3 regions of the Brevibacillus sp. RS1.1 genome follow, and region 1 is predicted to be linked to each of the others. Evidence: a T-box and tRNA genes for the amino acid it is inferred to sense, from the RefSeq annotation. Region 1 holds a T-box; the other regions hold tRNA genes.
The links. A T-box is a leader RNA that pairs with one kind of tRNA and senses whether it is charged. The one in region 1 lies ahead of leuS (leucine--tRNA ligase), so its partner is inferred to be a tRNA-Leu.
Positions count from the first base shown of each region.

Region 2: it has a tRNA-Leu gene. The T-box ahead of leuS (leucine--tRNA ligase) is inferred to sense a tRNA for this amino acid. The anticodon was not compared.
Region 3: it has a tRNA-Leu gene. The T-box ahead of leuS (leucine--tRNA ligase) is inferred to sense a tRNA for this amino acid. The anticodon was not compared.

Region 1 covers NZ_JABSVA010000002.1:84,867-95,827, forward strand. Annotated here, with positions in the region: gene HP570_RS05955 (RNA polymerase sigma factor) at 1-466, opposite strand, end outside; gene HP570_RS05960 (DNA internalization-related competence protein ComEC/Rec2) at 520-2,922, opposite strand; gene asnB (asparagine synthase (glutamine-hydrolyzing)) at 3,127-5,055, shown strand; gene HP570_RS05970 (ComEA family DNA-binding protein) at 5,175-5,879, shown strand; gene comER (late competence protein ComER) at 5,946-6,779, shown strand; gene leuS (leucine--tRNA ligase) at 6,874-9,291, opposite strand; T-box leader at 9,359-9,603, opposite strand; gene HP570_RS05985 (class I SAM-dependent DNA methyltransferase) at 9,643-10,392, opposite strand; gene rsfS (ribosome silencing factor) at 10,399-10,755, opposite strand; gene yqeK (bis(5'-nucleosyl)-tetraphosphatase (symmetrical) YqeK) at 10,755-10,961, opposite strand, start outside.
Region 2 covers NZ_JABSVA010000001.1:287,099-298,059, reverse strand. Annotated here, with positions in the region: gene HP570_RS01225 (cytochrome c biogenesis CcdA family protein) at 1-158, shown strand, start outside; gene HP570_RS01220 (TlpA family protein disulfide reductase) at 182-715, shown strand; gene HP570_RS01215 (hypothetical protein) at 887-1,084, shown strand; gene HP570_RS01210 (hypothetical protein) at 1,228-1,410, shown strand; gene HP570_RS01205 (hypothetical protein) at 1,487-1,921, shown strand; gene HP570_RS01200 (YycC family protein) at 2,017-2,187, shown strand; gene HP570_RS01195 (thioredoxin family protein) at 2,215-2,781, shown strand; gene HP570_RS01190 (hypothetical protein) at 2,848-3,156, shown strand; tRNA gene HP570_RS01185 (tRNA-Tyr) at 3,254-3,338, shown strand; tRNA gene HP570_RS01180 (tRNA-Leu) at 3,383-3,464, shown strand; gene edeQ (edeine self-resistance N-acetyltransferase EdeQ) at 3,620-4,057, opposite strand; gene edeP (edeine non-ribosomal peptide synthetase EdeP) at 4,362-8,867, shown strand; gene HP570_RS01165 (lysine 2,3-aminomutase) at 8,947-10,194, shown strand; gene edeN (edeine non-ribosomal peptide synthetase EdeN) at 10,219-10,961, shown strand, end outside.
Region 3 covers NZ_JABSVA010000007.1:152,407-163,367, forward strand. Annotated here, with positions in the region: gene HP570_RS21560 (GerAB/ArcD/ProY family transporter) at 1-1,016, shown strand, start outside; gene HP570_RS21565 (Ger(x)C family spore germination protein) at 1,009-2,241, shown strand; gene HP570_RS21570 (hypothetical protein) at 2,246-2,398, shown strand; gene HP570_RS21575 (hypothetical protein) at 2,442-4,313, opposite strand; gene HP570_RS21580 (type 1 glutamine amidotransferase domain-containing protein) at 4,394-4,918, opposite strand; tRNA gene HP570_RS21585 (tRNA-Leu) at 5,094-5,176, opposite strand; tRNA gene HP570_RS21590 (tRNA-Pro) at 5,194-5,270, opposite strand; gene HP570_RS21595 (hypothetical protein) at 5,405-5,893, opposite strand; gene HP570_RS21600 (hypothetical protein) at 6,029-6,253, shown strand; gene fosB (metallothiol transferase FosB) at 6,321-6,773, shown strand; gene HP570_RS21610 (protoglobin domain-containing protein) at 6,928-8,649, shown strand; gene HP570_RS21615 (chymotrypsin family serine protease) at 8,655-9,758, opposite strand.

The sequences.
Region 1 (10,961 bases):
TGTTAAGCGGCAAATCTAGTGCCTCCGCTATTTCTTGATAAGACAAATCCTCCAGATAGCGGAGTACTACAACCATCCGATATTGCTTTGGCAATCTTCCGATGGCTTCCTGGATGTCATTCGACAGCCCGGTGAGAAGGATTTCTTCCTCTACGTTGTTACGATCAGGAATGATCAACTCGTGCTCGTCAATTGAGACCGTTTCCTTCTTCGCGCGAAATTTATCCATACAGACGTTGCTAACAATGCGTTGTACCCAGGTAGAGAACTTTGCTTTTTCCTGATAGGTGTCCAACTTTCGATAAATTCGAATGAGGACTTCCTGGGAGGCATCGAGCGCGTCTTGTTCGTTCCCTAGAATATAATAAGCGCTTCGGTAAACGGAGGTCTCAATAGATCGAAGCAGTTCGACTAGCGCGTCATGATCCCCGGATTGCGCCATCCTGATCAACTCTGCTTCATGCATATTCTCTTCTCCCCCCTACAGACGGTTCGCTCATTGAAAAAGTTGCAAACAGATTATGTATCCAATATTTGGGCCTGCCAATATAATCCCTTAGGTGTAATAACCAGCGTAATCGCTCCATGAGCATCAGTCCTGTACACGGCGGAACCCGATTTTTTTAGGCGATGCAGCACTTCGGGCGAAGGATGCCCGTACCGATTTTTCACCCCGGCAGAGATTACAGCGGCTTTTGGTGCTGTGACTGCAAGGAGCTCTTCGGTACTCGAGGTATTGCTTCCATGATGGGCTACTTTCAAAACATCCACAGAAGTCAAACCGTTTTGAACAAGCTGACTTTCCCCATCCTTTTCAATGTCACCCGTAAACAATACAGTCTTGTTGAAAGCAGTCAGCTGGAGTATTACGGATGCATCATTTCCTGAAAAAGTCGATTCACCCGGGTGCAGCCACTTCCACTCGATTCCTGGTGCATCTGACCATGATTGACCCGGAAGCCCGGTTAGTATCGGAACTCCTTCTTGTTGGAAAAGTTGGACAATCTCACCCTCCAATTTCGAAGGTGCTGTTCCATTCACCAATACCTCTCCAAAAGAAAAATGAGGAACTAGCGATTTGAATCCCCCAATGTGATCCAGATCGCCATGCGTCATGATGACACGATCGATTTTCTCGATTCCTCTGGCCATCAGAAACGGCAGAACGACGTCTTTCCCCACCTCAAATGGGTCACGTTTTTCCATCCATGGTTCAGCAGCTGGGAACTGCATTGTCCCACCCGCATCCATTAAGTATACCTTCTGATCACCAATTTCGACAACGATGGAATCCCCTTGTCCGACATCAAGGAAGGTAATTCGCACTTCTTCGACTCCTGAGAACGGCTGTCTGGCCGCTACAATGAACGAAAGAAATATAACGAAAGTAAGCATTATATCACGCTTTCGATGATAGCCCAACCTCCATGAAATGGGCAGAGCACCCAAAAAACAGGTATACAAAGCAAGCCACCACCACGAAGGATGCGGCCAATAGGTAAAGGGCAGCCTCATTTTTTCAATAGCAAACAGCGGAAGATGAATCCATTTCAGCATTGCCGTCGATAACCAAACAGGAATCACCGCCAAAAACGAGTGGACGAAATCGAGGACAACTGCAATATACCCGAATGGTAGCGCTATGGCCGAGAGAATCGGTGTCACTACCAAATTGACCAGCCAAGACACAGGTGAGAACAAATGAAAATGGTAGATGAGAAACGGAAAAGAAACAAGCTGGGCTGACAAAGTAACCGCCAGCAGTGTACGAATCCAGACAGGTACCCGAAGAAACACATGCAAGCTGTATGGCACAAAAATGATCAGACCAAGTGTTACCGCAAAAGAAAGCTGAAAACCGACATGCCACAGCTGATACGGATTCATCAGCAGCATTAGGATGAGTGCCCCAGCCCAGACGTCTTTGCCATCCAACTTCTTTCCAACTACCTGGCAAAGAAGCCCCACACTTCCCATCAGTCCAGATCGGATCGCGGACGCGCTGGCTCCCACCAGAAGCACATACCCGATCAAGAACAAAATCGTTACAACAAATGCTAGTCTGCGTCTGATTCCAATCCGCTCCAAACACCACATAAACATAGAGCTGACCAATGTCACATGCAAACCGGAAATCGCGAGGATATGACTTAAGCCCAAATTCGAATACATCGCCGCAAGCTCGGGGTTCACCTCTTGTCCAAGACCAAGCAGGAGCGACTTCATATAACCCGCTGTTTCTGGATCTGTAAATAATGATTCAATTCGCCTTGCACCCGAGTCCTGCCATTCTTGAAAGCTCGCCCAAACAGAAAAAGCAGGTGTCATCTCAACTGCTTGATAGTTTGTTTCCCCTGTGACATGGACACCTTGCCAATACAAATAGCTGGCGTAGTCGAAGGCATGAGGATTGCGCGCAGGAGCTGGTAAGGATAGTCGGATCGGAGCCGCGATAACACTCCCACGTCTCCACTGCTCTATTTGTTTTGCTTCCTGGAAAGAGGCAAGTTTAACACGAAGCGCGATTTTTTCGAGAGACCAATGCTCGTTCTGATCACGCTCGTTTTCACCCCAGGATGTTATCGAGACAAAAAATCGTGCTACATCGCCGTCCCGTCTCACAGGAGAATCAATGACACCTTCTATCCAGATGGTCTGCTCCCTTTCTGCTAATGGTTTCACTTCAGAGCTGTGGAGATTCTCGTACCCATAAAAAAAGAGACCTGCTAGAATAGAAATCAGTGAGTAGCACGCAACGCATTTGCGGTATGGTAACGGGATACATGCAACGACTCCCCCTAATAAGCCTGTAGCCAATAGCAGCCAAGCAGGATGCAAATAGGCGGACAGAATGAGGCCGATCATCATCGCTAGGCTTGCTATCCATACTGACACTGTAATTCCCCCGTCCTGTTCTTTCATGAACCGTTATGTCGAACGATTCATGGTCTCCTAAGGGAGTATATCTAACCGAATGGGGACAAAAATAGAAAAGAAGAAAGGCTAATTCCCTTGTAGAATCAGCGTTTTCGAGGTCAATCACTGGCATTCATAAGAGATTGCGTTGATTGTCGATACATGATAGAGTTAGCAGGAGCAATCCAGTGAGAGGAAGAGTCATTTCTTATGTGCGGAATCGTATCACTCTATAACAAGCGGCAAAAGCCTGTTCAACAAGAAGCGATTAGTGCAATGACGGGTGTCATCCTGCACCGTGGTCCAGATGACGATGGTTTTCACCTTGAAGACAACATCGCCCTGGGCTTTCGTCGTTTAAGCATCATTGACGTGGAAGGCGGACATCAACCGCTGTTTAACGAAACACGTGACATCTGGATTATTGGTAACGGCGAAATCTACAATTACAAAGAGTTACAGCAATGGTTAAAGGACATCGGTCACGTTTTCCATACCGATTCTGATATTGAGACCATCCTCCACCTTTATGAAGAGGTAGGAACAGATGCACCTAAGCATTTACGCGGGATGTTTGGCTTTACGATCTACGACTCCCGTAAAAAACGTCTGTTTGGGGCACGCGACCATTTTGGAATCAAACCTCTCTACTATGTCGAGACGAATGATTCGATCGGGGTTGCCAGTGAGATCAAAAGCTTGCTGGAGCTGCCAGGCTTCAAGCGTGAAGTGAATCCAACCGCTTTTTATCACTATTTGACGTTCCAATATGTACCTGATCCTGAAACGATGTTTGCTGGCATTTACCGTATACCACCTGCACACTCGTTCGTGGTTGAAAACGACCATATTAAGCTGGAAAGGTACTGGGATGTAGAATTCAAGCCTGATGAAAGCAAGCCGTTCTCTTATTTTGTTGAGGGTACGCGCAGTGTCATGCTTGAATCTGTCGACAAACACCGGATTAGTGAAGTTTCTCGTGGAGCCTTCTTGTCTAGTGGTGTTGACTCTAGCAGTATCGTCGGGATGTTGCGTACATTTGAGCCAGTCAAATCTTTTTCTGTCGGGTCGGATATTCCTGGTTATAGCGAGCTCGATTATGCGAAGCGAACCGCAGCATACTTGGGATCGGAGCATTTCGAGCGCGTGATAAACGCCAAGCAGTACATGGATGAATTGCCAAGACTGATCTGGCATCAGGACGAACCGGTAGCAGACCCATCTGCCATCTTGCTCTATTTCGTAGCACAGATGGCGAGTGAACACGTAACCGTTGTATTGTCCGGTGAAGGTGCAGATGAATTTTTTGGCGGATACAATATTTACAGAGAGCCTCATTCTCTCAAAATGTTTTCCGGAATGCCTGGCTGGATGCGGCAATCCATCGGATACATGGCAGAACGCCTCCCTGATCAGGTAAAAGGGAAGAACTTCCTCATCCGCGGGTCGAAAACGGTTGAGCAGCGCTTCTTCGGAAACGCGCTGATTTTCAGCGAAGAGATGAAAAAGCGCGTCGTCATGGAGGATATTACCCGTTCGGAATCGTATGTATCTCCTTTCACCATTACAGAAGAGATTTACAAACGCGCTTCCGAATATGATGATGTGACCAAGATGCAATACTTGGACATTCACACTTGGCTCAGAGGCAACATTTTGATGAAGGCCGACAAGATGACGATGGCCAATTCTTTGGAGTTGCGAGTGCCTTTCATTGATCTGAAGGTATTTGAATTCGCCGCTACCATTCCAACCAAGTACAAAATTGCCAACGGCACGACCAAGCACGTGCTTCGTGAAGCGATGAAAGACTTCTTACCACCTGAGATCCAATCGAGAAAGAAGCTGGGCTTCCCTGTTCCGACTCGTCATTGGCTCAAAAACGAATTTTACAAATGGGCAAAAGAGATCATTTTTGAATCCAAGGTGGATAATTTGATCAATAAGGCCTATGTGCTCTACATGCTCGATGAACACCGTGAAGGCAATGCGGATTACAGCCGCAAAATCTGGACGATCCTGGTCTTCATGCTGTGGCATCAGATCTTCATTGAGCAAAAGCACAATTTTGAGCCTTATGTCAGCCCGAATGTAGACCTTCGCCGCAAGAAAAATTCTTCGCTGCAGCATATCGGCTAACAGCGAAAACAGACTAAATAGATTTGCAGACCCTCTCTTACTTTTCGTAGCATCGTTTATAGAGAACAAGTTCTCTCTATGAACGTATCGCTACGTGAAGGACGGGAGGGTTTTTTGTTATGTTGTTGGAATGGTGGGAGCGTTATCGCCGTATCCTCTTGCTGACTGCGGCTGTTCTGTTTGTCGGTTGTAGCTATTGGCTCTATCAACGCGACCAATCGCATAAGACTGCCGAACTACCGTTGCATACTCCAGCTTATGCAGCATCAGATGTTGAAACAAAAGAACGAACAGATGATTCAGTTGCTGCTCAACCTGCCAAGCCAGTAAAAGCAACGCAAGAAAAAGATAAGGATAAGGAACCACTCCCCCCTCCTCTCTATGTCGATGTGAAAGGGCAAGTGAAAAACCCCGGTTTATACCAATTTGAACCAGGTACGCGTGTCGCAACTGCCATCGAAAAAGCAGGAGGAGCACTTCCTGATGCTGACCTGGTACAGATCAATTTGGCAGCGCCACTCGCAGATGGAGCTGCTCTTGTCATCCCGGCTAAAGGGGCAACCGCACCAGTCTCCTCATCCATTGGCCTTGTACAATCCGCTGCAAGCGTATCCACCACTGGTGCCTCTTCAGTCATAAACCTCAACACGGCAACTGCCGATGAGCTCATGAGCCTTCCCGGAATTGGAGAAGCTCGTGCAAAGGCAATCGTGGATTACCGGTCAAAACAAGGACCATTTCGTTCAGCGGATGACCTGAAACAGATTGAGGGAATTGGCGAGAAGATGTTTGCACGGATAAAGGATCGGCTGGTGGTACAATGAGATCCGGTCATGATCATAGGTGCTCCTACATAGAATGGGAGAAGAATATCGGAGGGAGGTATGCCCATGAATAGAATTGGGTTCATTGGTACGGGCAGCATGGGCAGTATCTTGATTGAATCATTGCTGTCAGCCAAGGCGCTGACACCTGGTCATGTCATTATCAGCAACAGAACCCCTGCGAAGGCGCAGCAACTGGCAGAAAAACATCCTGGGCTCATTGTCGCGCACAGCAATGCCGATTTGGTCAAAGAAGCTACAACGATCGTGCTGTGCGTCAAGCCACTGGAATATAGCGTGATGCTTGAACAAATCGCTCCTGCCTTAACGCCAGACCACCTATTGATTACGATCACCAGTCCGATCAAGCTTGCGGATTTGGAGTCTCAAGTTCCTTGTGCCGTTGCCCGAGTCGTTCCTTCTATAACAAATGCCGTCATGAGTGGTGTTAGCTTATGTGAATTCGGATCACGAATCCAAGAGGAACAGCGTCAATTCATACGAAGTCTGTTTGCGCACATTAGCTCCCCTGTTGAGATTTCAGAGCCTTTTTTACGAATTACTTCTGACATTGTCAGTTGTGGGCCAGCGTTTATCAGCTATATTTTGCAGCAAATGATTCAAGAAGCTGTTGAAGAAACGGGTATTTCCGCAGAAGCTGCTACCTACATGACTACGCAAATGCTAATTGGGATCGCAGATCTTTTACGGGAAGAAGCGTTCACCCTCCCTACTCTCCAAAAAAGGGTCTGCGTGCCCGGAGGAATTACTGGGGAAGGACTGATTCCTTTGCAAGACAGTATTCCTGGTCTTTTCGCCCAAGTATTTCGCCGCACACAAGCGAAATTTGCCGAGGATCAGGAACTGGTTGCACGAAATTTGAACAATCAGCCGCATTAGCGTATGACGTCGTAAGCGTGGATTGACGAAAAAAGGAGTGGATACCTGTCACTCTCAGGTTCCACTCCTCTTCTTATTTCTTGTCGCCCTTTTCTTAACGAACGACGATATTTACCAGTTTGCCTGGAACAGCGATGACTTTGACGATCGTTTTTCCTTCGATCAGTTCGTTAATCATCTCGTTGTTTTTCGCCATCTCTTCCATCTGTTCTTTCGTCGAATCAGAAGCGATGAGCAGCTTTTCTTTGTTTTTGCCGTTAATTTGCAGGACGATTTCTACCTCGTCTTCAACCAGCTTCGCCTCGTCATACGTAGGCCATTCTGCGTATGCCACGCTCTCGCTGTGACCGAGTTTTTCCCACAGCTCTTCACCCAAGTGCGGAGCGATTGGAGACAGCATTTTTACAAAGTCCTCCATGAATTTCTTCGGCAGAACTTCTGCTTTGTACGCTTCGTTTACGAATACCATCAACTGAGAGATACCTGTATTGAAACGCAGGCCCTCGTAGTCTTCTGTTACTTTTTTCACAGTCTGGTGGTACACACGCTCCATGCCAGCTACGTTGGAGGTTTCCACGATTTTTTCGTTCAGCTCACCGTTATCACCCACAAACAGACGATATACGCGATCCAGGAAGCGGCGTGCGCCATCCAAGCCTTTTGTCGACCAAGCGATCGAAGCATCCAGTGGTCCCATGAACATTTCGTACATGCGCAGTGTATCGGCACCATGGCTGTCGATGATATCGTCTGGGTTTACGACGTTGCCTTTGGACTTACTCATTTTCTCGTTGTTTTCACCCAGGATCATCCCTTGGTTAAACAGCTTTTGGAACGGTTCCTTTGTAGGTACGACACCGATATCGTACAGGAACTTGTGCCAGAAACGAGAGTAGAGCAAGTGCAGTACCGCATGCTCTGCACCACCAATGTAAATGTCGATTGGAAGCCATTCTTTCAGTTTGTCTGGATCAGCCAATGCCTTGTCATTGTGTGGATCGATGAAGCGCAGGAAGTACCAGCAGCTACCCGCCCATTGCGGCATCGTGTTTGTCTCACGGCGTGCTTTCATGCCTGTTTCCGAATCGACAGTGTTGACCCACTCCGCGATGTTTGCCAATGGCGATTCACCTGTACCGGATGGTTTGATTTCTTTTGTTTTTGGCAACATGATTGGTAATTCGGATTCTGGAACGACTTTCATCGTGCCATCTTCCAGGTGGAGAATCGGAATTGGTTCACCCCAGTAGCGTTGACGGCTGAACAGCCAGTCGCGCAGACGGTACGTTACCTTGCGATTTCCTTTGCCTTCTGCTTCCAGCCACTCAATCATTTTGCTGATAGCCTGTTCTTTGTTCAAACCATCGAGCATGCCGGAGTTAATGTGCTCTCCGTCGCCTGCATACGCTTCTTTGGAGATATCGCCACCAGCGATGACTTGCTTGATTGGCAGATCGAATGTTTTCGCGAACTCATAGTCGCGTTCATCGTGCGCTGGAACCGCCATGATGGAGCCTGTTCCGTAGCTAATCAGCACGTAATCTGCAATCCAGATTGGCAGACGCTCGCCGTTAACCGGGTTGATCGCATACGCTCCAGTAAATACTCCTGTCTTTTCTTTTGCCAGATCAGTACGCTCCAAATCGCTCTTGCGCTTTGCTTGATCCAGGTACGCTTCTACTGCTTCTTTTTGAGCTGGTACGGTAATTTGTTCAACCAGCTTGTGCTCAGGAGCCAGTACCGCATAGGTTGCCCCGTAAAGAGTGTCTGGACGAGTCGTAAAGACGGTAAAGGATTCATCATGACCTTCGATACCAAAGGTTACTTCTGCCCCTTCAGAACGGCCGATCCAGTTGCGTTGCATTTCCTTGATGCTCTCTGGCCAATCCAGTTCATCCAGGTCAGCGAGCAGTCTTTCCGCATACGCAGTAATTTTCAAGACCCATTGCTTCATTGGGCGGCGTTCTACTGGGTGTCCGCCACGCTCACTTTTTCCATCAATCACTTCTTCGTTCGCTAAAACCGTTCCCAAAGCAGGGCACCAGTTTACAGCTACCTCGTCAATATAAGCCAAGCCGTGCTCATACAGCTTCGTAAAAATCCATTGTGTCCACTTGTAGTAATGCGGATCAGTTGTGTTGATTTCACGATCCCAGTCGTAGGAAAATCCGAGCGACTTAATTTGGCGACGGAAGGTGTTGATATTGTGCTCGGTGAATTCCGCCGGATCGTTTCCTGTATCGAGGGCGTATTGCTCCGCTGGCAAACCAAACGCATCCCAGCCCATTGGATGGAGAACGTTATATCCTTGCATCCGCTTCATGCGGGACAAAATATCAGTAGCCGTATAGCCTTCCGGATGTCCTACGTGCAGGCCAGCTCCAGATGGATACGGGAACATGTCGAGTGCGTAAAACTTTTTCTTGCCTTCATCCTCGGAGGTTTTGAAGGTCTTGTTCTGCTCCCAATATTGCTGCCACTTCTTTTCGACATTACGATGACTGAATACCATGGTAAAGCACTCCCATCTTAAAATAGGTAAAAATTAAAGAAAACCTCACATCCCAGATCGCTCTTGCGAAAGGGACGAGAGGTTGTTTACATTCCCGCGGTACCACCCAGATTGGCAAATGACAAGCATTCACCCACTTGTTTCATCCGTATCGGGGATAAGCCGCTCACCCTTACGCAGTCATGACTTGGATGACCTTGGGGGCAAGTGCTGGGAGGTGAGTTCAGATAGATCCGGGTTGACTTGCACCATCCGTCAACTCTCTGTGAATGCTCGAATCCGATTCCTACTATTCCTCTTAAACGCGTCGAAATCTGTAGTTATAACGCCATTATAGTCAATCCGAACCAATCATGTCAAACTTTTCGGCTTGCGGGCTGAGAAAAATAGGCGCTCACTCGCTTCTTGTGGTGGCAAATCTGAGTAATCAGCGGTGATGATGATATCTGTGAAGCCAGCATCTGTCAGCCAGCGCATCAGTTGGACAGGCTGATAAGCCCTTTGCCAATGCTCCTCTTCCATCCGCTCGTACAATCCGTTTGGCTGACGAATGAAAAACGTTAACTGATGCTCTACCTCTAGTCGCAGTGGGTCGCAAAAACATTGCCAAATGTACGAAACTTCATCTTCTACATGTGTGAACGTCTCGTCTCCGAAAATGTGCAGCATCTTGTACGGGCTATGCACATCAAACAGAAAGCTCCCACCAGGCGCGAGATGGGCGAAAACGCGTTTGAACGTTTCCTGCACATCCGCTTCCTCTGTAAGATAGCTCAATGAATCACACAAGGAGATGACCGCATCCGCTTCTGGCAAGGACAGCTCCCGCATATCCTGTTCCACCCACGCTACTTCTACTTGCTCCTGCCTCATTTTGTCATAGGCGATTGCAAGCATTTCTGTTGAGAGATCCACTCCCGTAACACGGTATCCCCGCTTGGCGAGTGGGATCGCAATCGTGCCAGTCCCACAGCCAAGATCAATGACCCGCACAGGCTTCTCTCCTTTTTTCCAATGACGCTCGACCCAATCGAGCCACTGGTCATAAGGAGTATCCGCCATCAGCCTGTCATATACAGCGGCCATATGTGCGTATGCCATCTGTCCTTACCCTTGTGCGCTGAAGGAAACTTCCTCTGCGTCCTTCCACAGGCGCTCCAGGTTGTAAAACTCGCGATCTTCGCGATGGAAAACGTGAATGACGATATCGCCCAGATCAACCAGTACCCAGCGACCTTCATCTGCTCCCTCGATACCGCGGACGTCAAAGCCGTTTTTGTGGGCTTGGTCACGAATTTCGCGAACAATTGCCTGTACTTGACGCTCGTTGTTTCCGTGGCAAATCATGAAATAGTCTGCGATCACAGACAGCTTTCTAATATCGAGCACCTTCAAGTTCTCTGCTTTTTTGTCCTCTGCTGCCTTCACAACCAACTGGGCCAAATCTTCTACTGTTTTAACCATCAAAACCCTCCTTCTCTCCCTTTGCGGGAAACCAAATCGTTATAGGCCGTCAATGTCAACGGGAAAACTGTCTTTTGCTTCTCTATCAAAAATTGAATGGTGCCTCCCAAGGCAAGTGCCAGGGCGGCATCCAAATCATGCATGGCTTTGGCGCGAATAAAATCGACACCGGGGTAAACCCGGTTTGGTTCTATATAGTCTGCCAC
Region 2 (10,961 bases), on a different contig from region 1:
TCATCAGTAAGGTGAAAGCGATTGTGAAGTATTCCGACCTGTTTATGAAAATCGGAGGAGCCATTATGATTTTGTTCGGTATTCTTCTGTATACAGATAAACTGACGGATATTACACGCGTTCTCATTCAAATGTACGGAGGCTTTACGGGATTCTAACTCAGTAGGGCAGAGGTGACAAAATGAAAAAGCTGTTGCTCGCGGTGATCGTATTATTGGGGGTCGGACTTGCTGTTTGGGAAAAGCCTCAAGAAACAGCCGCAATCGTAGCAGAGGTTCAAAAACCAGAAGTTGGCTTTGCGGCTCCTCATTTTACACTGACAGGATTGGATCAGCAGACGTACAAGGTAGAAGGTAAAAGGGCGAAACCATTGGTCTTGAATTTTTGGGCTTCCTGGTGTGGACCATGCAAGCTGGAAGCGCCTGATTTACAAAAAGTCTATGAAAAATACGGCGGACAGGTTGATCTGTATGGTGTGAACGTCACGAGCAATGACAGCCCGGAAGCAGCCATGGCCTTCGTCACCAACTATAAGCTGACATTTCCGATACCGATGGACGTCGCTGGAACTGTGTCGAACCGTTACAAGGTGATGGCATTCCCAACGACTTACTTGATTGACGCGGATGGGATCGTACGAAAAAAGATCATCGGCATGGTTGATGCTCCTACACTGGAACTGGAACTGCGCCAGTTGTTAAGTCCAAAGCCATAAGGAAGGCACATAAGTCGCTGGGGGAGAATTCTCCGGCGGCTTTTTCTATTTGTGACACGTATGACAAGGCCCATTTTGCAGGTGAAGATCTTGATTTTGTATGCTTGCCTAAAGAGCAGTGGTGTTCTCCTTCATAGACTGGAGTGATCTAGGGCAAAGGGAGGAAAACGGATGGCCAAGGGCAAAAAGGTAAAGAAGAAGAATACACGACAGCATCCCAATCAAGTACAGCTAAGAATCGTAACGTCCCATACATGTCAAGTATGCAAACAGCAATGTGCACGAGGGTTGGCATATCTGGAACAGATGTCCCAGCCCGGCGCGATCGGCTTTGGTGTACCATGCATTCTCACTAAGCAAAAGCAATAGCTTGTCTTTTTCTATGAGCGAAATCTTCTGTTCACGAGAGAGATTCCCTTCAAAGTGAGAAGGGATCTACAGCCTGTCTCCAAATTGGAGCTGCCTATGGGTGGCTCTTTTTTCAGTTTTTATGAGGAGTTAGGAGTGGGGGAATGTGGACAGGGGAGACAACAAGTAAAGGAATATTAAACTCTACGCCTTTTCCATTGTGGCACATCGAAAAGCAAAATATAGACGTTGCATTCTATTATAATTTTTATCCATCGTTAAGAGTGCTATTAAAAGGAGACAAGGTAGCTAGTATTGAAATAAGCAATGAAGAAGAGCAACCATAAAAAGGAGTGGGTAATGCGATTTGAAGAAGGCTAGAGAAGCCAGAGAGGGAGAGTAATATAAAGGATGCAGAATTCTATGATTTTGTCTGAGCAATACAAAGCGTTGTCTAAGCCAAATTTTTCTATAATGCTTGAACTGTTATTTTCACCATCAAGTTTTCATGAAATATATTTACATCTTGGACATACAAAGGAATCAGAAGATAAATTAAAATATTCGATTAGGTATGCTACGTTTTCATTCATGGAGCCATATGAAGTGTTAGAAGTCCCAATTGAGCTAAGTATAGCAGAAAAAATAGAGGAGATACTTTGTGAGTCAAAGATTAGTATTATTCCTCAAAGATATAGTATGGGACTAGATGGACATTCTTTCATACTAAAAGTAAATAGAGGATTCAATAAAATTGAAATTCGGTGGTGGTGTGAACCTGATGAGGAGTGGGCACCACTTGGAGAACTAGTTGAACTTATATTTAGTCAACTACCTAAGAAATTAAGGGAATATTAGTTATGTAAAGACCTACTTATAGCTTGCATGCTGGCAGCTTTAACAACCGTGTATTATACTGAAGGGACTGATGAAAGCAAGGGAAAGGAGCAAAAATGCGTCCATTACAAATATCACCGGAAACGGCAGTCAAACTGGCGGAAGCACTTCAGGTACCCTTGGAACGCCTCATGCACATGCCGCAGCATATTTTGTTGCAAAAAATGATGGAGCTGGCTAATCAAGAAAAGGAAGCAAACGAAGCAGCGAATAAAAACCAAGAATAGGCCAGCGATACAAAAGGAGGAGAAAAGATGGGGGCAAATGTAGCACATAAATTCCGTACGGGGCTTAAGCCACAAGTGTTTGTGGAAAGCATGACGAAAAATCAGGATACATACCAAAACTGGTCGGATGCATTTTCATGGGAGGATGAACAAGACCGTGCGTTTTTTGCTTCTCTCCAGCATCGTGATGACCTCAGATGCTTGATTTTGGCTGCGGAATGGTGTGGCGACGTCGTTCGCAACTTGCCAGTCGTCTTGCATGCCTTGAAAGAAACAGACATGCCAGTGGAAATTATGGTGATGGAAGAACACCTCGATCTCATGGATGAGTTTCTTACGATGGGCGGTCGGGCGATCCCTGTTGTTATTTTCGCAGACACGGGTGGACATGTTCTGGCAAAATGGGGACCACGACCAAAGCATGTCCAAGCTGTCATGACGGCATTCAAACAACAAAATCCGGACCGAAACGCCACGGATTATGAAGACAAGATTAAAGTAGCGCGTGCCGAAATGCTCGAGCAGTATGGAGAAGGAACTGGCTACCAGCAAGTGATTGTCAAAGAACTAAGAGAGCTACTTTCCTCGATTTAATCTATCACATCCATAACAGGGCGGAGTCACGGCTCCGTCCATTTTCATGCAGAAGGGCTGAATAACATGTATTACTACGGGAATGAAACGATTATGTCCTTGGAGCAGGTGCTACGCTTAAAAGCATCGGAAGTTCGAATTTTGGAGTGGGTACGTACCTACGAGTTTTTAGAAAACAGTTATGGAATAGATGAAGCTGTTCCCTACTTCTTGGAGATAAAATGTGAAGAAGGGCAAGTGAAGATTCGCAAAAACCGTATACTTGACTTCCCGGAATACTCCTGTGAGGGAGAAGCAACCTTTCAAGAAGTAGATGAAGCACTGCGCGTCTTTCACGAGTGGGCACAAGAGATCTTGGCGAAAAAAGAGAGTTAATCAAAATAATATGTTGACGTCAAACAAAGTTCATGATAAATTAATAAATGTCGCTTCTGGTTGAAGAGAAAAGCAGAAGATAGACAGCACATATTGTGGGGAGATAGTGAAGTGGCTAAACACGGCAGACTGTAAATCTGCTCCCTCCGGGTTCGGCGGTTCGAATCCGTCTCTCCCCACCATTGATTTTCTATCGATGATGTGCTAATTTATTCATAGTTCACTTGCCGGTGTGGCGGAATGGCAGACGCGCGCGACTCAAAATCGTGAGGGAAACCGTGGGGGTTCAAGTCCCTTCACCGGCACCATATCAAAAACGAATGCACACTAACCATGATGTTTACAGACACATGGATGGTGTGCTTTTTACTATACGGGAAACAATTCAAACAGCGGCGAGTCTAAGACTTGGTTTTCAGGTCTTAGGTCGCCGGTGTTTCATTTTTGGGTAATGAAAACTCGCTTAAAAGTTCAATTCTGCAATCGTCTCGCCGAACAAAACCATTCCATTCTTTTGAAATCCGAGCGAAGCGTAAAGGTTTTCGGCTGCGACATTGGCTGGGGCATAGCCAATGACAATTTTTTGACAATCTTCCTTTGCTTTCAGGATCTCAATGACTTGTGAAATGGCAGTACGTCCATAGCCTAGTCGTTGGTACTTCGCATCAATTAAGAGTCTGTAAATCCAGTAATTTCCGTCGTCGGGGTCAAGCCCATACATGACAAAGCCAACCATCGTGTCATCATGGTATATGGCCAAAGGAACAAATGTAGTTTGAAACTTTGATTCAGCGATGGAGTAAAGGTTTGGGGCAACAAACTCGCTCTGTTCGGGAGTAGGTTCCAGTTCAATACACTCTTCCCAGTTTTCCAACGTTACTTCACGAAGTGTCACAGGCATCTAATCACATTCATCCTTCCGGGGATTTATTATTTTGTCAATATATTACATTTTATCCTACGTGAAAAGAAAGTCAAAATCAATAGAGTGCACAAATTTTTTTCTAAATCTATGCAGCACCAGAGGAAGGGAAAGAGGGAAAGAATTAGCTCAATTTTCAGAAATAACAATTTATGGAAAATTCATTTGACACTATAGAAGAGTCATCTATATAGTTGAAACTGGAAGTATTTGTAACCGATTTGATTTTTTACCATGCCTGAGTTGTGATTACATCTACACAATTCAGAAAGGGGGATATTCTTTGCGCCAGGATAAGAAGCAATGGAAGGTCGGTTATCCTTTAAGTCATCCACAAAAGCGTATCTGGTATACGGAAAAATTACATCCACAGCTTCCTATCCATACGTTAGGGGGGATGGTGCGAGTTCAAGGAAAGGTGAAGCTGGATGTACTGGAAGCGGCCATTCACCTGTTCATTCAAAAGAACGATACCTTGCGACTCAACTATCAGGAGGAAGAGACAGTCCTTCAGTTTGTTGGAGAGTACGAACCGCAGCCATTGCAGGTGTTTGATTTCAGTCAGGAACCGAATGCCCCTGATCGGTGCAGACAAGTCCTGCAAGCTTTGTTTACAAAGCCGTTTTCAATCGGACAAGAGCCTCTGTTCTACTTTTGTCTGATCCAACTGAGTGACGAGGAAGCAGGGTATTTTGTAAAGCTGCACCATTTGATTGCTGATGGCTGGTCCATCTCAATCATGACAGAACAAATTGCTCACTATTATGACACGTTGTTGGCAGGCGGTACCGTTCATGTAGGAGATGAACACGCTTATCAAGCTTTTGTCGACAGGGAGCATGCCTATGCTCAGTCTGAGAGATTTGAAAAGGACAAGCGCTACTGGCGGGACAAGTTTCAGAGCTTGCCCGTAATCACGACCTTACAAAAGGCAACAGATACTACCGAAGGCAAGCGCAAAGTCTATGCATTTAACAAGGAAGATTCGACAAGAATACGCCAGTTTGCGGAACAGATGAAATGCTCGCTAAATTCCGTGTTTGTAGCTCTCGTCAGTCTTTACCTTCAGCGTTGTACGAGGCAAGAAGAAATCGTGATCGGTACGCCGCTGTTAAACCGTTCAGGCAAAGTGGAGCGCAAAATATTCGGGATGTTTACCAGCACCATGCCTTTTCGTCTGGCAGTTCCGATGGAAATGGATGCCTTCGATTATGTTAAATATGTCAACAGGGAATTGACTTCCTGTTTTTTTCATCAGAAATATCCGTACGATTTGCTGGCTCAAGAGTTGGAATTGAAGAAACATGGCTATGACAGCCTGTTTCAGATTTGTGTGAATTATTACAGCACGCAGCTGCCCTTCACCCTTGGCGGATACCCCGTGACGAATGAGGAGTTTTACAACGGACACCAGTTGTATTCGCTCCAAGTCATTATCAGGGAGTGGGCTACAGATGAACAATTGACGCTGGAATTGGATTATAAGATCGCCGAGTACACGGAAGAAGATATTGACCGAATAGCTGATCATCTCGTGCGGCTTCTCAATCAGATGATCTCGAATCCAGAAGGACCGCTATCCAATCTGAACTTCCTTGCTGACGAAGAGCTGGCGCTACAGCTCAATACATGGAACGATACTGCAGCTTCCTATCCCAGCGAGAAGACGGTTGTCCAGTTGTTTGAAGAGCAGGTAATGCGCTCGCCACAAGGAATTGCATTGGAGTCAGAGGGGCGCACGCTGACATTCCAGGAACTGCAGGATCAAGTGAATCGACTCGCTCAGTCGTTGCGAAACCGAGGAGTTGGTCCTGGCGTAATTGTGGCGTTGCTAGCAGATCATTCGCCAGAGATGATCATCGGACTGTTGGCTGTTCTAAAAGCTGGCGGGGCATACCTTCCGATTGATCCTCAGCTCCCTTCACAGCGTATTGAATACCTGCTGTCTGATTCTAGAGCGGATCTGTTGCTTCGTCACACGTCGCGATCAGAGGATATTTCGTGGTCCAAATCAATTCTGGAGCTCGGTGATTCGTCCTTGTATCGAAATGATGGGGCAATCCTGGAATCGGTCAATCAGCCAGATGATTTGGCTTATGTCATTTATACATCAGGTTCTACTGGAAATCCGAAGGGAGTCATGGTTACTCATCGAGGGTTGGTCAACTATATTTCGTGGGCGAAAGACCGCTATCTCTCTTGTCCTGAAGAAGCGTTTGCTCTGTATTCCTCACTGGCATTTGATTTGACGGTTACGTCCATTTTCTGCCCGCTGGTAAAGGGAAATCGGATGGTTATTTATCCTCACTCCGATTCAGAGTTTGTGTTATCGCGCATCTTTAGTGACGGACGCTCTCATGTTGTAAAGCTGACACCTGCCCATCTGTTTTTGCTGCAAGAGATCGCTCTGCCTTCTACTACGGTAAAGAGAGTGATAGTGGGCGGCGAAGACTTGAAGGTGAGTCTGGCTGAGGCCATTCATGCGAAATGGAACGGACAAATCGAAATTCTCAATGAGTATGGCCCTACCGAGACAGTAGTCGGATGCATGATCTATCAATACGATCCAGTGACCGATGTCGAAGGATCTGTACCGATTGGACATCCTATTAGTAACGTGCAGCTCTATATTTTGGATTCATATGGGAAGCCAATCCCAATCGGATCGACAGGAGAGCTATTCATCTCAGGAGATAGTGTGGCACGGGGGTATCTTAACCGCGAGGAATTGACCCAAGAGCGTTTCCTACCCGATCCGTTTCGGCCAAGGAAAGTGATGTACAAGACAGGCGATCTGGTTCGCTATCGTCCCAATGGAGTCATGGAGTATTTGGGGCGAGCTGACTATCAGGTGAAGATTCATGGATACCGCATTGAGTTGGGTGAAATTGAACAGCAGCTACTTGGTCATGCTTCTGTGCGTGAGGCAGTGGTGATTGATCGCATGGATACGTGGGGGCGTAAGTACCTTTGTGCTTATTTGATCACGGAAACATCTTTCCGGGAAAAAGAGCTCCGCGAAGAACTGGCAAGTCGATTGCCCGCTTACATGATCCCTTCACAAATCGTACAGCTTGAACAATTTCCGCTGACCTCAAATGGCAAAGTTGATCGAAAACAGCTTCCCGAACCTGTCATGGAGCGAAAAGGTGCGGAGGATGAAACAAGTCCTCGTGACGAGTTTGACAAGCTATTGGTTGAAGTGTATGAGGACGTGCTCGGTCATTCACCATTTGGTTTACAGGACCCGTTTTCCCAGCTAGGGGGGGACTCGATCAAAGCGATTCAGGTTTCTTATCGCTTGCATCAGCGGGGAATCAAGATTCCGGTTAGAGACATCTTGATTTATGACACGATTGCAGAACTAAAAGCGAGAAGTGACTGGAGTTGGGGAGTGGAACAGATCCCACAAGAGCCGTGTACGGGCGAGTTGCCTTCATCTCCCATTGTTTCTTGGTTTTTGTCACAACAGTTCCGCAATGCTGATCATTGGAACCAGTCGTTGCTCCTCGAAAGCAAGGAAAAAGTAACGCTGGAGGAGTTTGAGGCGAGTCTGTCAGCACTGGTTAGTCATCACGATTGTTTGCGACTCAATTACTCGGCAAAAGAGGGGAAGCTCTTTTACAATGAGCGCCACCTAACCAATCGAGTGTCAGTATCTTACGTTGACCTTTCTTCCGTACCGCAAGAAGAACAGGAGAGAAGAATGCTTGAGGCGATGAGAGATTGTGCTGTTAGCTTCAAGTTGGAAGAATCAATACTGTTTACCGGTTGTCTCTTTGAATTGGGACCGGATCGACCTCAGCGATTGTTTCTGACGGCCCATCATCTTGTTGTGGACGGCGTCTCCTGGAGGATTCTCCTGGAAGATTTGATGAGCGCCTTGACCAGTCTGAAACGTAATGAGCCGATTGTTTTACCAGATAAAACGCATTCGATGCAAGCGTGGATCAAGGAAGTCTCCGCCTATTACCAGTCGACTCAAGCAAGCAAAGAAAAAGCATATTGGGACATGTTTTCCATCCCGGAAGACCAGCTACCGACTGACTTCGATTTTGGCGAAGACTTGGTAGAATACAGCGCTACATCTACTCGCACACTTTCAGCCGAGATGACGTCGCGACTGTTGACAACGGCCAACCGAATGTTTAATACGGGTCCCCAAGACCTATTGGTTGCAGCACTTACTCGGACACTGAGTGATGTGTTTGATAGGGAGCGTCTCTTGCTGGTAATGGAGTCGCATGGGCGTGAGTCTTCTATTCACACGATGAACGTAACCAGAACAGTAGGATGGTTTACTAGCATGTATCCTGTTTTGTTTGAAACGAATCCATCCAATCGGACCGATCACCTAAAAGGGGTAAAGGAGAAGTTGCGCCAGATTCCGATGGGGGGGCTTGGGTTTGGCTGGCTAAAACCTGATTTGCTCGCGGCAGTGGAAAAATCCCATGTTCGATTCAATTATCTGGGATCCGTGGATAATCAACTGAGTGATGAGCTGGTTCTCATGGGAGGAAACTTGGCGGTTGATGCCGGAGTGGGTAATCATTTGACAGCATTGCTTGACGTGGCTGCTCTCATTCGCCAAGGAGAACTTCAGGTTTCTGTTACGTACAGCTTGCGCAAGTATAGCGAGGAGACCATGGAGAAGGTACTTACGTTGTTTATCAATGAATTGGAGCAGCTCATTGATCATTGCTGCCATCAGGAGGTCCCTGAATTTACGCCATCGGATTTTGAAGAGGTGGAATTGACGCAAAAAGAGCTGGATTTGCTGTTTGGTTAAGAAGCGAATCTCATGCTTGACCAAGTTTTCCGAGAAGCCAAAAATGACGAGTGTTTAATGAATGACAGGAGGGATTACATTGAGTGTCAAGGTACTAATGGGAAAAAAGGGGTTTGAGGAGTTCGCAACAATTGTCGGCTTTACAGAAGCAGAAAAGGAAGAACGCGGTGCATTGCTGGAGCAGTCTTATATGCCATTCAAGGTGACTCGCTATTATGCCGAGTTGATAGCAAGTCAATCAGAGCCTTATCGTACCCAGATGATCAATATCGTGCTTCCTCCACCGGGAGTGAAACCCTATAAAGGCCGTTTTGATCCGTATGGAAACAAGTCGTATCGTCAGGATGAAACAGCATTCCTGCAACACAAGTACAAAAAGACATTATTGCTTCACATCGACGACTTTTGTATTGCCAACTGCCAGTTCTGCTACAAAGTGAACGAAATCCGCCATGAAGATATTGGATACACCAATATTATGGACAAGGCAGAAAGGGCAGTGCAGTATTTGGAAGCCCATCCGTACATCGATAATGTCCTCTTTACCGGTGGAGACCCTGCTTCCTTCCGTAAAACTTCTGACTTAATCAAGCTGATCAGCACGCTATTGAGTGTGAAGAGTATTCGACTCGTTCGCTTTGCAACCAAGGCTTTGGCCTATGACCCTGCTCGTTTTCTTGATGGAGAGCTGCTGGCGTTTTTTGACCAAGTAAGACAGACGCCCGGTAAGCAGGTAAGTGTAATTTCCCAGTTCAACCATCCTGGGGAAATCAGTGACGTTTCGATCCAAGCAACGCAAGCACTGCTATCCGTCGGTGTCCAGATTCGCGGACAGCCTGCTATCATTCGTGGCGTGAACGATTCTGTCGAGACCTTGATCGACTTGCAGCGCAAGTTTTTGGATAATCGAATCATTTCGTATTATTTGACGGTGTTTATGCCAGTTAGGGGAGTCGAGCAGTATGCCATTCCACTGGACGAGGCGTTCCGGAATGTGGCCGAGTCCAAACGCAATCTGGGTGGCTTGGAGAAAAAAGGGGTACTTCTTACTTCGCACGACTTTGGAAAACTAGAGATTTGTGGCTTTTATCCGACAGCCGAGCGCCCAGAAAAAATTGTTTTGAAATGGCATCAAGCGGTCGGACCAGACTATCTTCCAGAGCGGTTGAAGGAATTAATCCCAACCCGTTCAGAAGACCTGATGATTTTGGACTACAAACAGGGAGAGATGTACTGCCTCGACCATGTTTTCGAACATAATGGCTTGCCGTACGTGAATGCAGATGGGGAGATCGTGGAAAACCTGCCGAGTGAAGCTGTTCGGTAAGGGAGTCAGGAGAGAAAAATTGTGATGAACAAGATCGACAAAAACAATATAGCTGACATTTTGCCGTTAAGTCCAACGCAGGAGGGTATGCTGTTTTACTATCGACTCCAAAAGGATTCCAATCTGTATTTCGAACAGCATCGACTAACCCTTCGTGGCAAGTTTCAGCTGGAGTTGTTTACGCAGGCTGTTTCGATGGCGTTTGAGGCCAATGAAATGCTTCGTACGGTTTTTCGCTGGGAGGGGCTTCAAGCCCCTGTCCAGCTCATTCTCAAGCAAAAGACATTGGAGATTCCTTATTTCGATTGGAGCGAGTTACCGTCCGGAGCGCGTGAAAGAAAACTGTCTGCCTTGCTGTCACAGGACAAGCAAACACCTTTCACGCTTGAGTTGGGCAATACCATTCGCATCCAAGTAGTAAGGATGGAGTTGTATCGTTATGAAGTCATATGGTCATTTCATCACATTCTCATGGACGGATGGAGCTCTGGCATTCTCCTAAGAGAGATATTTACGGCATATGGACAATTATGCTCGGGGCTGTCCCCTGCAATCAAACAAAAGGCGAAATATAAGGAGTATCTGCGTTTTCTCAAAGAAGCATCGAAAGAACATTCCTTATCGTATTGGAAAGATTCCTTACAAGGAATTAACTCGCCTACACCGCTTCCCTATATGCGGGATCGTAACGAAGAGCGGAAGTATTCTTCTTATCATCTTCAGCTTAGTCGAACGCTGACGGAGACACTAGAGGAAACATCCAAGCG
Region 3 (10,961 bases), on a different contig from region 1:
CCTTTCCCCGCTCCTTAGCCAAGGCAACCGGAGCATTCGATGGATGGATTTCCGTCGTGATTAGCGGTCTTTGTGCGTGTCTGGTTGGCTGGCTGCTCGCCAAGCTCGCTGCTCGGTTTCCGAGACAAAGCTTTTTTGAATACAGCTCGATGATCGCAAGCAAACCGATCGCCTACATCTTGACCTTTCTCGTCTGTATTTACACGATGCTATTTGTCTCGTTTGAAATCAGGGCAATCGGAAACATCGCTAAGCAGTACCTGTTCTACAATACCCCGGTGGAAATGATCACGCTCTCTTTTCTCTTGATCGTTCAATATTCCGTGATTGGATCACGTATTGCCATGCTGCGGCTCAACTTGCTGTTTTTGCCTGTGGTTCTTGTCGTCATGTTCGTCGTCCTGCTGTTTACTACCCAGTTGTTTGACATCCAAAATGTTCGTCCCTTCTTTTCATCAGACTGGCGCTCACTCTTGGAAGGCTCCAGAGTAGTCGGATTGTCTTATTCCGGCTTTGAGATTATCCTTTTTTACACCATGCTGATGAAAAAGCCTCAGGAAGGGGCAAAGGCCGTGACGTTAGGTCTCTCGATCCCCATTCTGCTCTACATGACCATCTACATGTTCGCCATCGGAGTATTCTCTGCGGAGGTTGCGACGAACTTGACCTATCCAACCATCGAGTTGGCAAAAGAGGTCGAAATCCCCGGCGGCTTTTTTGAACGGGTGGAGTCCGTTTTCTTCACCATCTGGATCATGACGATCTTCAACACCTGTGCGATGTGGCTCGATATTACCGTGCTCAACTTGTCGTCCATGTTCCACAAGGTACACAAAACGATTTTGGTGCTCATTCTTTCTCCCATGATTTATTTTGTCGCGATGCTCCCACAAAACTTGGTTGATTTCTTCGCGTTTGCAGACAGCATCACTTATTTCGGAATGATCCTCGTCTATTTATGTCCGATTTTACTGCTCCTCATCGCCGTCATACGAGGTGTAAAGGGTCATGAATAGACAGCTCACTGCTTTCTGCATCTTCCTGCTTCTATCGACTTTGCTGGCTGGATGCTGGGATCAGGTTCAAATTGAGGAACGAGGATTTGTGGTAGGCGTAGCGGTTGATAAACCACGTACAAAAGAAGCCGAGCAGCAAGCCAAACAAGAGGCACCAGACAAACCTCAAGTAAAAGAGCGCTTTCTCGTCACTCATCAATTCGTCGTCCCCGGTGGTTTGATCTCCGGCGGCCAAGGAAAAGGCGGTGGTCAAAACACAGCCAATGAGGCTTACCTCAACCTCATATCCGAGGGGGATTCTCTTTTCGAGATTTCCCGGGAATTGGCTACCCGGACCAGCAGAACTCCGTTTTATCAGCATATGAAGATCCTGATCGTCTCCGAAGACGTTGCCCGTACGAAAAACGGTTTTGCCAGAGCACTCGATTTCTATCTGCGTGATCCAGATTCCAGACGAAGCAGCAAGGTATTTATCTCAAATGGCCCCGCTAAAGAAGTACTGGAAGTCAAACCGAAAACAGAGAAGCTGCCCGCTATTTACGTCAACTCGATTGGAGAAAACGTTAATAAAAATTCCCGCATGCTTCCAGAGGCTCGATTGGGCGATGTCCACGAGGACCTTCTCAGTTCGTACAGTTTTGTGGTTCCGCGTATCAGAGCCGAAGAGCAGGAGGTAAAATTAGCAGGCGCCTCTGTTTTTACCCGTGACAATCAATTGATTGGTTTTCTGGGGGAAGAAGAGACGGAGGGGCTGAATTTTCTCACGGGAAAAGTTAAGGGAGGTATGGTAAAAGGCAAGGTAAAAAACGGTCTTGTCTCGATGAACATCCAAGGGATCAAGCATACCATTGAAGTAGATTTACGTGATCGGCAACACATGAAATTTACAATAACGATCGAATGTGAAGGCACATTGGCTGAGTCTTACGCCACAATGGATTCACTGAATAACACTGCGATGAAAAAGCTTGAACAAGTGTTTGCCGAAGAAATCGAGCGAATGAGTAATGATACCATCAGGAAGGTCCATAAGCAGATGAAAGTGGATGTCATCAAGCTTGGCAACTATCTGAAGCAGAATTATTTTTCGCTATGGAAAAAGATTCGGCAGGATTGGGAATCAGGGCAGCATCTGTATGAAAAAAGCGAAATAAAAGTTCAAGCAAAAGTCTATTTACGCAATATCGGTGCAATCAACCGTACCGAACGTCAAAACAACAGGTGATCCCATGCTCAAATTTTTAGGCGTAGTTCCTCCTTATTTGACCTTCGCAGGGACGATCATGGCGTTTTTGATTCCCTATCTTTTTTTTAAAATCAATAACAAAATTCATGAGTTAGGCGATCCGCCGTGGAAGAAACGGAATAACTCCGGTTCATAAAACACCAAGCCGAAATGTACCATGTTTCGGCTTGGTGTTTCTCTCATTCTGTATCAATTGTGCGCAAATCGATTTTGTCTTTCAAAAATCCGTCAAATGTCTCAACTCGCCTGCAACTGTTTTTGTTCCACTCGAAGTCTCGTAAATTTTTTTCATCACTCACCGTTTTTCTGCTTTTCTTCTTCAAGATTTTAAATCTTTCATGCGCGGCAATCGATTTTTTGACCGACCTTTCCCATTTTCTTTTATAGATGGGACGTGTTTTTTTGACGATCTTTGAATACGCCATTCTTTCCCGTCTATGATTGAGGATGACTCGTATAACGCGGCTTTGCTTTTGGAGCATGGCTTTGCATTCCTTCAGCAGGTCTGGGCTTATATCTTTTGCGTTCATTTTTGTTTCGATGTCTTTCAGATGATCCTTTTCAAGCTGCAAGCTTTTCAAGTCATCATCCTTCATAGAAAAAGATTCCAAATAATTTTCATTTGCATATTTCAGCTCATCGTATTGCTTACCAATCTTTGCATCCCGCAACTCTTTGATAAAACAACTTCTATATTCTTCGTCAACCATTTTGTCCATCACAACAGCGGGAACTAGCTCAAAGTCCTCTGGTTGATCTGCATCCTCCATGGCTTCAAACTCGAGAAAATCTTGTCTGTTTTTCTCATACATGATGTCAATCGCTTTTCGAATACCCGCAGACTCTGCCACCAATCCGTCTTGTACACTCCCGTAGTCCGCTACCCTTTCCCTTCCTTTCCATGCTATCGGGTCTTTATTTTTCGCATGATCTGACATCAAGGCTTGATGCATGGAAAAACGAACACCTGTAACGCCCTTCGTATCCTCCAAATCACCGGGCGTATAATCTTTGTCTTCTCCTCGATTGACGGAATACCATAAATGGTATCTCGCCGTATAGTCGCTCTCCGTATAATCTAGATTACCTTCGTCCATATTTTCTGAATATTGATCATAGGACGAATCTCCTGCCGTCGGACGACCAAATTGCCCATTGTTGAGCATCTCTGCCTTGGCCTCCCATTTGAACGGTATTCTGACAGGTAGCTGAATTTCCCATGGTTTATCCGCGTCTATTTTTTTCAAGATCCCCAATTTCAAGAGCTGATCCTGGTCTACACTGAAGTTCAATTGATCGTATTTTACTTCTACCGTGTACTCGTACTTTGTTCCAATTCTCGCTTCACGAAGCATTTCCTCGATTGTATTATTGTAGGATTCTTTATTATTTTTTGTATCCTGCGGGGCTACATTCCATTCTTGATCGCCTCCTTGTCCTCTGAGGATCTGATAGCCAACCAAATGACCTCCCTCGTAGCTGGCCAATAACCCGCTAATCGCGCCTTCCCGTATGAAAATCTCTTCTTTTCCAAGATTTCCGATGGCTGTTACCACCTTTAAGCCTTCACGGTCATTTTTAGAGGCACTTTTTGTAATAAGAGCGGTAACAGAATGAGGACGGTCGCATGTATCTCCCAATTCGTTTTTTGTTTTGGCAAATATCTCTGCATTCAAATTTTTTTCCCCGAATACTTCCTTTAACATCCCCCAAAAAGTAGGAAGTCCTTTGTCTGCTTGCACATCCGTAAACTTCCCGTCATCTCCAACGGCTTCTTCAAAATCTTTTTGTTGGTATGCATCTGGATGATCCGCTTTCATTTTATTGAGATTCTCTTGTTTGAGTTTTCTTTGGATGAGTGGCATTCGAGGTTGCTTTTGATTTTGCAGGAGTTGCGTCATTGCCTTGTTTCCTACTTTTTTGGCGAGTTGTAAAACGGGTGGCATGTTTCGGTGGGAATTTTGTGGGGGAAGCACATTGTCAGATAGATTTTTGCTGCTTGGCCTCTGATTTTGATTTTCTTTTGGGAGTAACTCCCGATTATTGAACACCCTATCACCCCCTACTAGGTTAGCGTTTCTTTCATGAAAGGACTTACCCGTCAATCCGAGCAAGCCCTTTTCATCATTTCCTATTGTAGTGCCAGCAAATCAGCAAATGCTTTGGCGTACGCAGGGAGGTCAGGCGGTCTACGGGAACCTACAATGTGACCGTCTACCACGACCTCTTCATCTACCCAAATCGCTCCTGCATTCTCCATATCATCTTTAATGCCTGGCGTCGATGTCGTCGTTACCCCGCGCAAAATTTTTGCGGAGGCAAGCACCCAACCCGCATGGCAAATGTGTCCAATCGGTTTTTTCGCCTCGTGCATCGCAACCACAAACGACAGCACTTCCGGATAGCGGCGCAGCTTGTCAGGTGCCCACCCTCCTGGAACGAGTACGCCTGCATAGTCGGCAGGATTGACCTCTCCCATCGCTTTGTCAGCCTCACATGGTACACCGTACTTCCCTATATAGACGTGATTCGCCTTCGGACCGACGAAATGGACGGTAGCGCCTTCCTCTCGCAGTCTCATCACCGGATACCAGAGCTCGAGATCCTCAAATTCACTTTCGACGAAGCAAACCACTTGTTTTCCTGCAAGTCTCAACGTTCTCGCCTCCATTTCCTTCTATACTACGCTATTGTAGCAGGTACAAAAGGAAAAGACAGCAGGTACATGGATCAAGCATGCTGCCTATCTATCCTCGGTATAATAAAAAAAGTGAGAAACAGGCCTACTCACTGTTCCCCACCTTATAACGAAAACCATATGTATAGATTGCTGGTGCCGGTAGAGGGACTTGAACCCCCACGGTTTCCCTCACGATTTTGAGTCGCGCGCGTCTGCCAATTCCGCCATACCGGCCTATTCAAAAGAAAACATGGTCGGGAAGACAGGATTCGAACCTGCGACCCCTTGGTCCCAAGCCAAGTACTCTACCAAGCTGAGCTACTTCCCGATTGCCAACCATATCGGACCTTCTCTCATTCGACAATTTCCGATAAGTATCGCAACACTTACATACTATACAGGCAAATTGAACCAATAGCAATACCGGATTTTTTTGGAATATAGTCATTTTTTCCTAGTGTTTCATTTCCCTCTCCATGATGCACAGGCTTTTCCACAAGGTATTTGTCGTTTCAAGAAATCCTGCGGTAGATTAAACGGATAGTCCAGCGGATGACGCCCTACAACAATCCAGCGCCCATTCGAAAGCTTTTTCAACTGGTACACACGGAAAAATCGATCGCTTGGATCGAAGGCAAACCATACCACAAGCGTCGCACACCTGCTGCCCGAGGACAGGACCTGTGATTTTACAATTGGTGGAGCCCCTATCGTATCCCCTACCGGGATCGCGAGTCGTCCGTTTATTCGCCGCAAATCAAGATTGCCGATCACTCGATTTGCCAGACAAGGGGTCATGAATTTTTGCAGGAAACGGCGAATTTTCACCTTGGAATTGAACCGTTTTGGCAAAATGATTCCGCGATCCCCCACTCGCTTATGCGCTGAAAAGATAATCGTAAAGAATGCTTGCTCTGCCAATCGAATGACCTGCACCCATTGCTTTTTCATCTGACGTCCCTCCCCCTGTCAGATTATGCATCACGGGAAGAAAATGGTTGGACGCTTACCTATATACATAAACCGTTGCGTGCAGGGCAAATTAATACGGTGTTCTGATCACCCAAAACCGCAGGAGGTATAGCAATGCCTAGCCAAATTAACACGGACTCGCTTAAAAAAGCAGAGGTAGCCACCACGCTGGCAAAAAATATGATTACGCAAGCAATCGAGCAATCTGCTGCCAATCCACAGCTCGCCGAAGAAGCCTTGAAGCAAGCGTCTCAGGAAATTGCCCAAGCGCAAACAATGGTGTCCCAGGTCCAATCCACGCTGCAAACCCAAGCGCAAGCTCAACAAAGTCAATCCTAACCAAATGGCAGGCAGACCCGGATTAGACTGGTGGTTTGCCTGTTTTCCCCATACAATAGCAATTGAGATGATTGCTAAAAAGGTGGGGGAAATATTGCCGCAACTTCAAGGATTGAATCATTTGCTTTTCTCTGTCTCAGATCTGGAGAAATCTTTTTGTTTTTACCGGGATGTCCTGCACGCCAAACCACTAGTACGAGGTCGCAAGCTGGCTTACTTTGACTTAAATGGCTACTGGTTGGCACTGAATGAGGAACCCGACATCCCACGCAATGAAATTGCTCACTCCTATACACACATGGCCTTCACTATTACAGAAGAGTCATTTGATGAGTGGTATGCTCACTTGGAAAAGCATGGCGTGACCATTTTGCATGGACGGGATCGCTCAGAGCGGGATAAGCGCTCCATTTATTTCACCGACCCTGATGGGCATAAGTTCGAATTACATACAGGCACTCTCCAGGACCGTCTCGCTTACTACCGGGACGAAAAGCATCACATGACCTTTTTTGAATAATCGATGACATTGACCATTTCTTAATATACTTTTCACAAAATCACAATAGTTCTAAAGATTCAACTCCATACGTGAATGCTATAATCGATAAAACACTTATGGCCTATTCCCTTATGAATAGGCCCGTTTTTCGTAAACATTATGGAGGGATTTTATGTTTGGTAAGCGTGGCGCCCAAACCGTTACTGCCTCAATTCAAAAAAGCGATGTCCAAATGTCCGATCAGCTAACGGGGAAAATTCATTTTTTGCAAATGAATCAAACAGACCTTGATCGGCTGAAACAAATTGAACCACTCCTAACAGAACACCTAGAGGCCATTACAGAGCGTCATTACCACATGCTTCGCCAATACTCCCATCTTATGCAGATCGTCGAAACGCATACGACGGTTGATGGATTGGCCGTATCCTTTCGTCACTATTTGCAATCGCTTCCACACGCCAAGCTAGACGATGCCTATGTAGCCGGGCGCAAGAAAATCGGAGAGGTCCATAGCAAAATTGGACTTGCGCCAGAATGGTATACGGGCTCTTACTTGCGGGTCTATGAATATTTGATTCCCGCTATCGTCAATACCTATTCGAAACGTCCCCAGGAATTATCTTCTGTCCTGTTGGCGCTCATGAAGATCATCACGCTTGATTCGCAAATCGTCCTCCAATCGTATCAGGAGGACAATGATTACAAAGTCATTGATCGCCTGGGCGAAGTTCTGGAATTGGTGATTCAGATCGATAAATTCAAGCATGTGCTGGACACGCTTGAGGATACAACTGAGGAAGCTGGCAATGTGGGGTCTGCTGCTGAGCAGCTAAGCGAATCTGTGCAAAAAGTGGCTCAATCTGCCGTCTCTGTCGCAGAGAGTGCTTCCACGACAATCGAGCAAGCAACAATGGGCAAGGATATTATCCAAGATTCATTAACCAGCTTTCTTTCCATGGCAGATGAATTCCAAGAGATGCAAGCAAAAACCTCGCAATTAATGACATCCATTGCAGAAGTTTCTCAGGTCGTCCAAGTCATCCGCAATATTGCCGATCAAACCAATCTTCTTGCATTGAATGCGTCGATTGAGGCAGCGCGTGCCAACGAACACGGGAGAGGCTTTGCTATCGTGGCAGATGAAGTACGAAAGCTCGCCGAGCAGACCAAGCAATCCGTTCAAAGCATTACTGCCACAATCAACAATGTTCAGAATGAAGCTGTCCAGGTAAAAGAAACGGCCACTCTCATGAGCGACCATTTTAACGATAAAGTGATTCAGACACGCGATGCCATTGGGATATTAGGAGATATTGTGCAAAATATTGAGACTGTCGGGCATTCCACCGGACACATCGCCGCATTGGCACAAGAGCAGTCTGCTGCCACAGATGACATTTCAATGCGCATATCGCAAGTCCTGACGAATATGGAGCAGGTCTCTTCGCACGTCTCGAATGTGGGTAAAAACGTCTATAATGTTGGGGCTGGCATTAACAGCCTACACAAGCTGAGCATCACACAAACGAGCCACTTTAAGACCAAGCATTACTTGCGAATCGTCAAAACCGACCATCTCTTATGGAAATGGTGGCTGTACAACTTCATGCTTGGGTATCACCACATTGATGAAAAAGAACTCGTGGACCATCATCAATGCCGCTTGGGGATTTGGTATGACGAGGCCCTGAACAATCCATCCTTGAGCACCTTGCCCTCTTTCAAGCAATTAGAAGCGCCTCATCGCCAGTTCCACGAAACGGTTCGGCGGATTTACCACCTCGTCAAGCAAGGAAAACTAGAGGAAGCAGAAGCTACGTTTGATACGCTAGAAGATATCTCACAACGCATTCTCAGCGTACTGGATCAGCTCGCAAAAGAAGTATCCTAATGCTATTATCTACTTTTCTTTCGCTTGCCCGGCTGCCTTTTGGAGGCAGCTTTTTTTGTTTGGACACGATTTAACTCTGCGGGAGATAGCGGTCTAGTACGTGTGTTGGTTCGCCCGACCCTTTTTGCTTTGGCAACTGACCTGCCTGCTCTCTCTGTTGCTCTTGCTATCCCCACGCCAAACGCTTGCAATGCCCAGACAACCGGATACGAAATGGAGAGCCTCCCATTGGCTGAACCAGCAAAATTCACAGCTGCCGCGTAATTGCTCGCAGTCAGCCAAACAGAGCCGGAATCTCCCGGCAAGGAGATGGGAACCGTACTTCTGATGACTGTCTGGTTCTGAAAACGAATGGTCCCCAGTCCTCCGTAGTTCCCGTAACTGACATCAATATCGGTGTGAATCGATTCGACCGTTCCCCATGCCAGCCCCGATGAACGGCCCACCTTTTTCAATCTGCGCCCGATACCATACGAGCGAATCACACCTGGTACTCTGCCCACGGTTGCATAACGAGGGGCAAGGAGTCGATTGGAAGTAGGGATGCTAAGCGCTGCATCCATTCGATTACCTGCATTTCTCCGAAGTCGAACATACCGATACAGGCGTCCGATTCGATCTCTTCCCGAACGGCCACCGTCGGCTCCACCTGGCTGGATGGTCTCGGTATAGCCGCTCGTATTGTTACGATTCAAGACGTGATTGTTGCTCAACACGAACCGTTGGCCTCCTCGGGCAACGATTAACCCAGCCGTTCCGGATGCCCCTTGGTAACCGATGCTATATCCAGCGATCACAGGTCTGATTCTACTGCGATAATTCGTTGCAGAAGGACGTACAGCAGGATGACAATGGCACCGTCCAGAGGTTACGGTGCGAACAGGAACGGATACATGGGCTGTCGCCACTTGTCTTTTGACAAGGACGCAACTCGGGCAGCTCTTCTTCACGGCGGCACTTGCATTGACGGTATACATCACAATACAGGCGCCGCCTTTTTTGTTTTTACCGTTTGCGTAGCCAATCCCGATGCCAATTACGCCCGGCATCCGCTTCCACCTTTTGACCAAATGCTTCTTGGCCAGGAGCGCTTCCTGAAAGGTTGCCATGGCACCCCTTCCTTTCTGGAGGTAAGTTTGTTTTACATGGTCATCGTATGTAAAACTTGGCCAGCACTGTTGGACGCTTGTCATTGCGGGGAAGCCTTTTTTGCGTATTTGAAAAAGCACGTTATTCCAGCTGTAGTGCTGGGAGGAAACAGGAGAAAACGCTCAGATTCTAGGGCCACCCGCTGTGGAATTGACTGCCCGGCTCCATGAAAAAAAGCGAAACCCGCGTCCAAAGTGGTCCATTCAGGGGGTGTCTCAGAGGTGGACGCTAAGGGCTTGTTTCTCTTTTTTTCATTGCGCCTCGGTCGGCGTCCCTAAGATCTTCGCTTTTTTCTCCTGTTTCCTCTACGAGCTTTCCGTGTTTACCGATCTTTTCACGACTTAAAAGATTGAAGAATGTGATCAGTTACGACAGAGAAGAATATTTCCAGACGTAGCGACTTGTGGAGTCCTACTTAGCGGAGAAGGGATTCGCGGGCAACAGAAACGCAACCGTGCCCGTGCTACGTAGCGACTACCACTTTTGCGTTTCCCCGCGAATCCCTTCGGAGCGGACAGTCCCAACCCTCAGCGGGACGGAGCACTGAGCTTAGACTGGGAATATTCTTCTCCCCACCGCAGCTGCATATTTAGAGAGCTTGAGTTGTTGCTGTAGTGCCGGGGAGGAAACAGGAGAAAACGCTCAGATTCTAGGGCCACCCGCTGGGGGATTGACTGTCCGGCTCCATGAAAAAAAGCGAAACCCGCGTCCAAAGTCGTCCATTCAGGAGGTGTCTCAGAGGTGGACGCTAAGGGCTTGTTTCTCTTTTTTTCATTGCGCCTCGGTCGGCTTCCCTAAGATCTTTGCTTTTTTCTCCTGTTTCCTCTACGAGCTTTTCGTGTTTACCGATCTTTTCACGACTTAAAAGATTGAAGAATGTAAGAAGTTACGACAGAGAAGAATATTTCCAGACGTAGCGACTTGTGGAGTCCTACCGAGCGGAGAAGGGATTCGCGGGCAAAAGAAACGCAACCGTGTCCGTGCTACGAAGCGGCTACCACTTTTGCGTTTCCCCGCGAATCCCTTCGGAGCGGACAGTCTCACCCCCCCAGCGGGACGGAGCCTGGAGCCTAGACTGGAAATATTCTTCTCCCCACCGCAGCCACGATAAAAGAAAACCGCCACCTCCTGTCTAACCAGGAAACGACGGTTCATTATCTGAT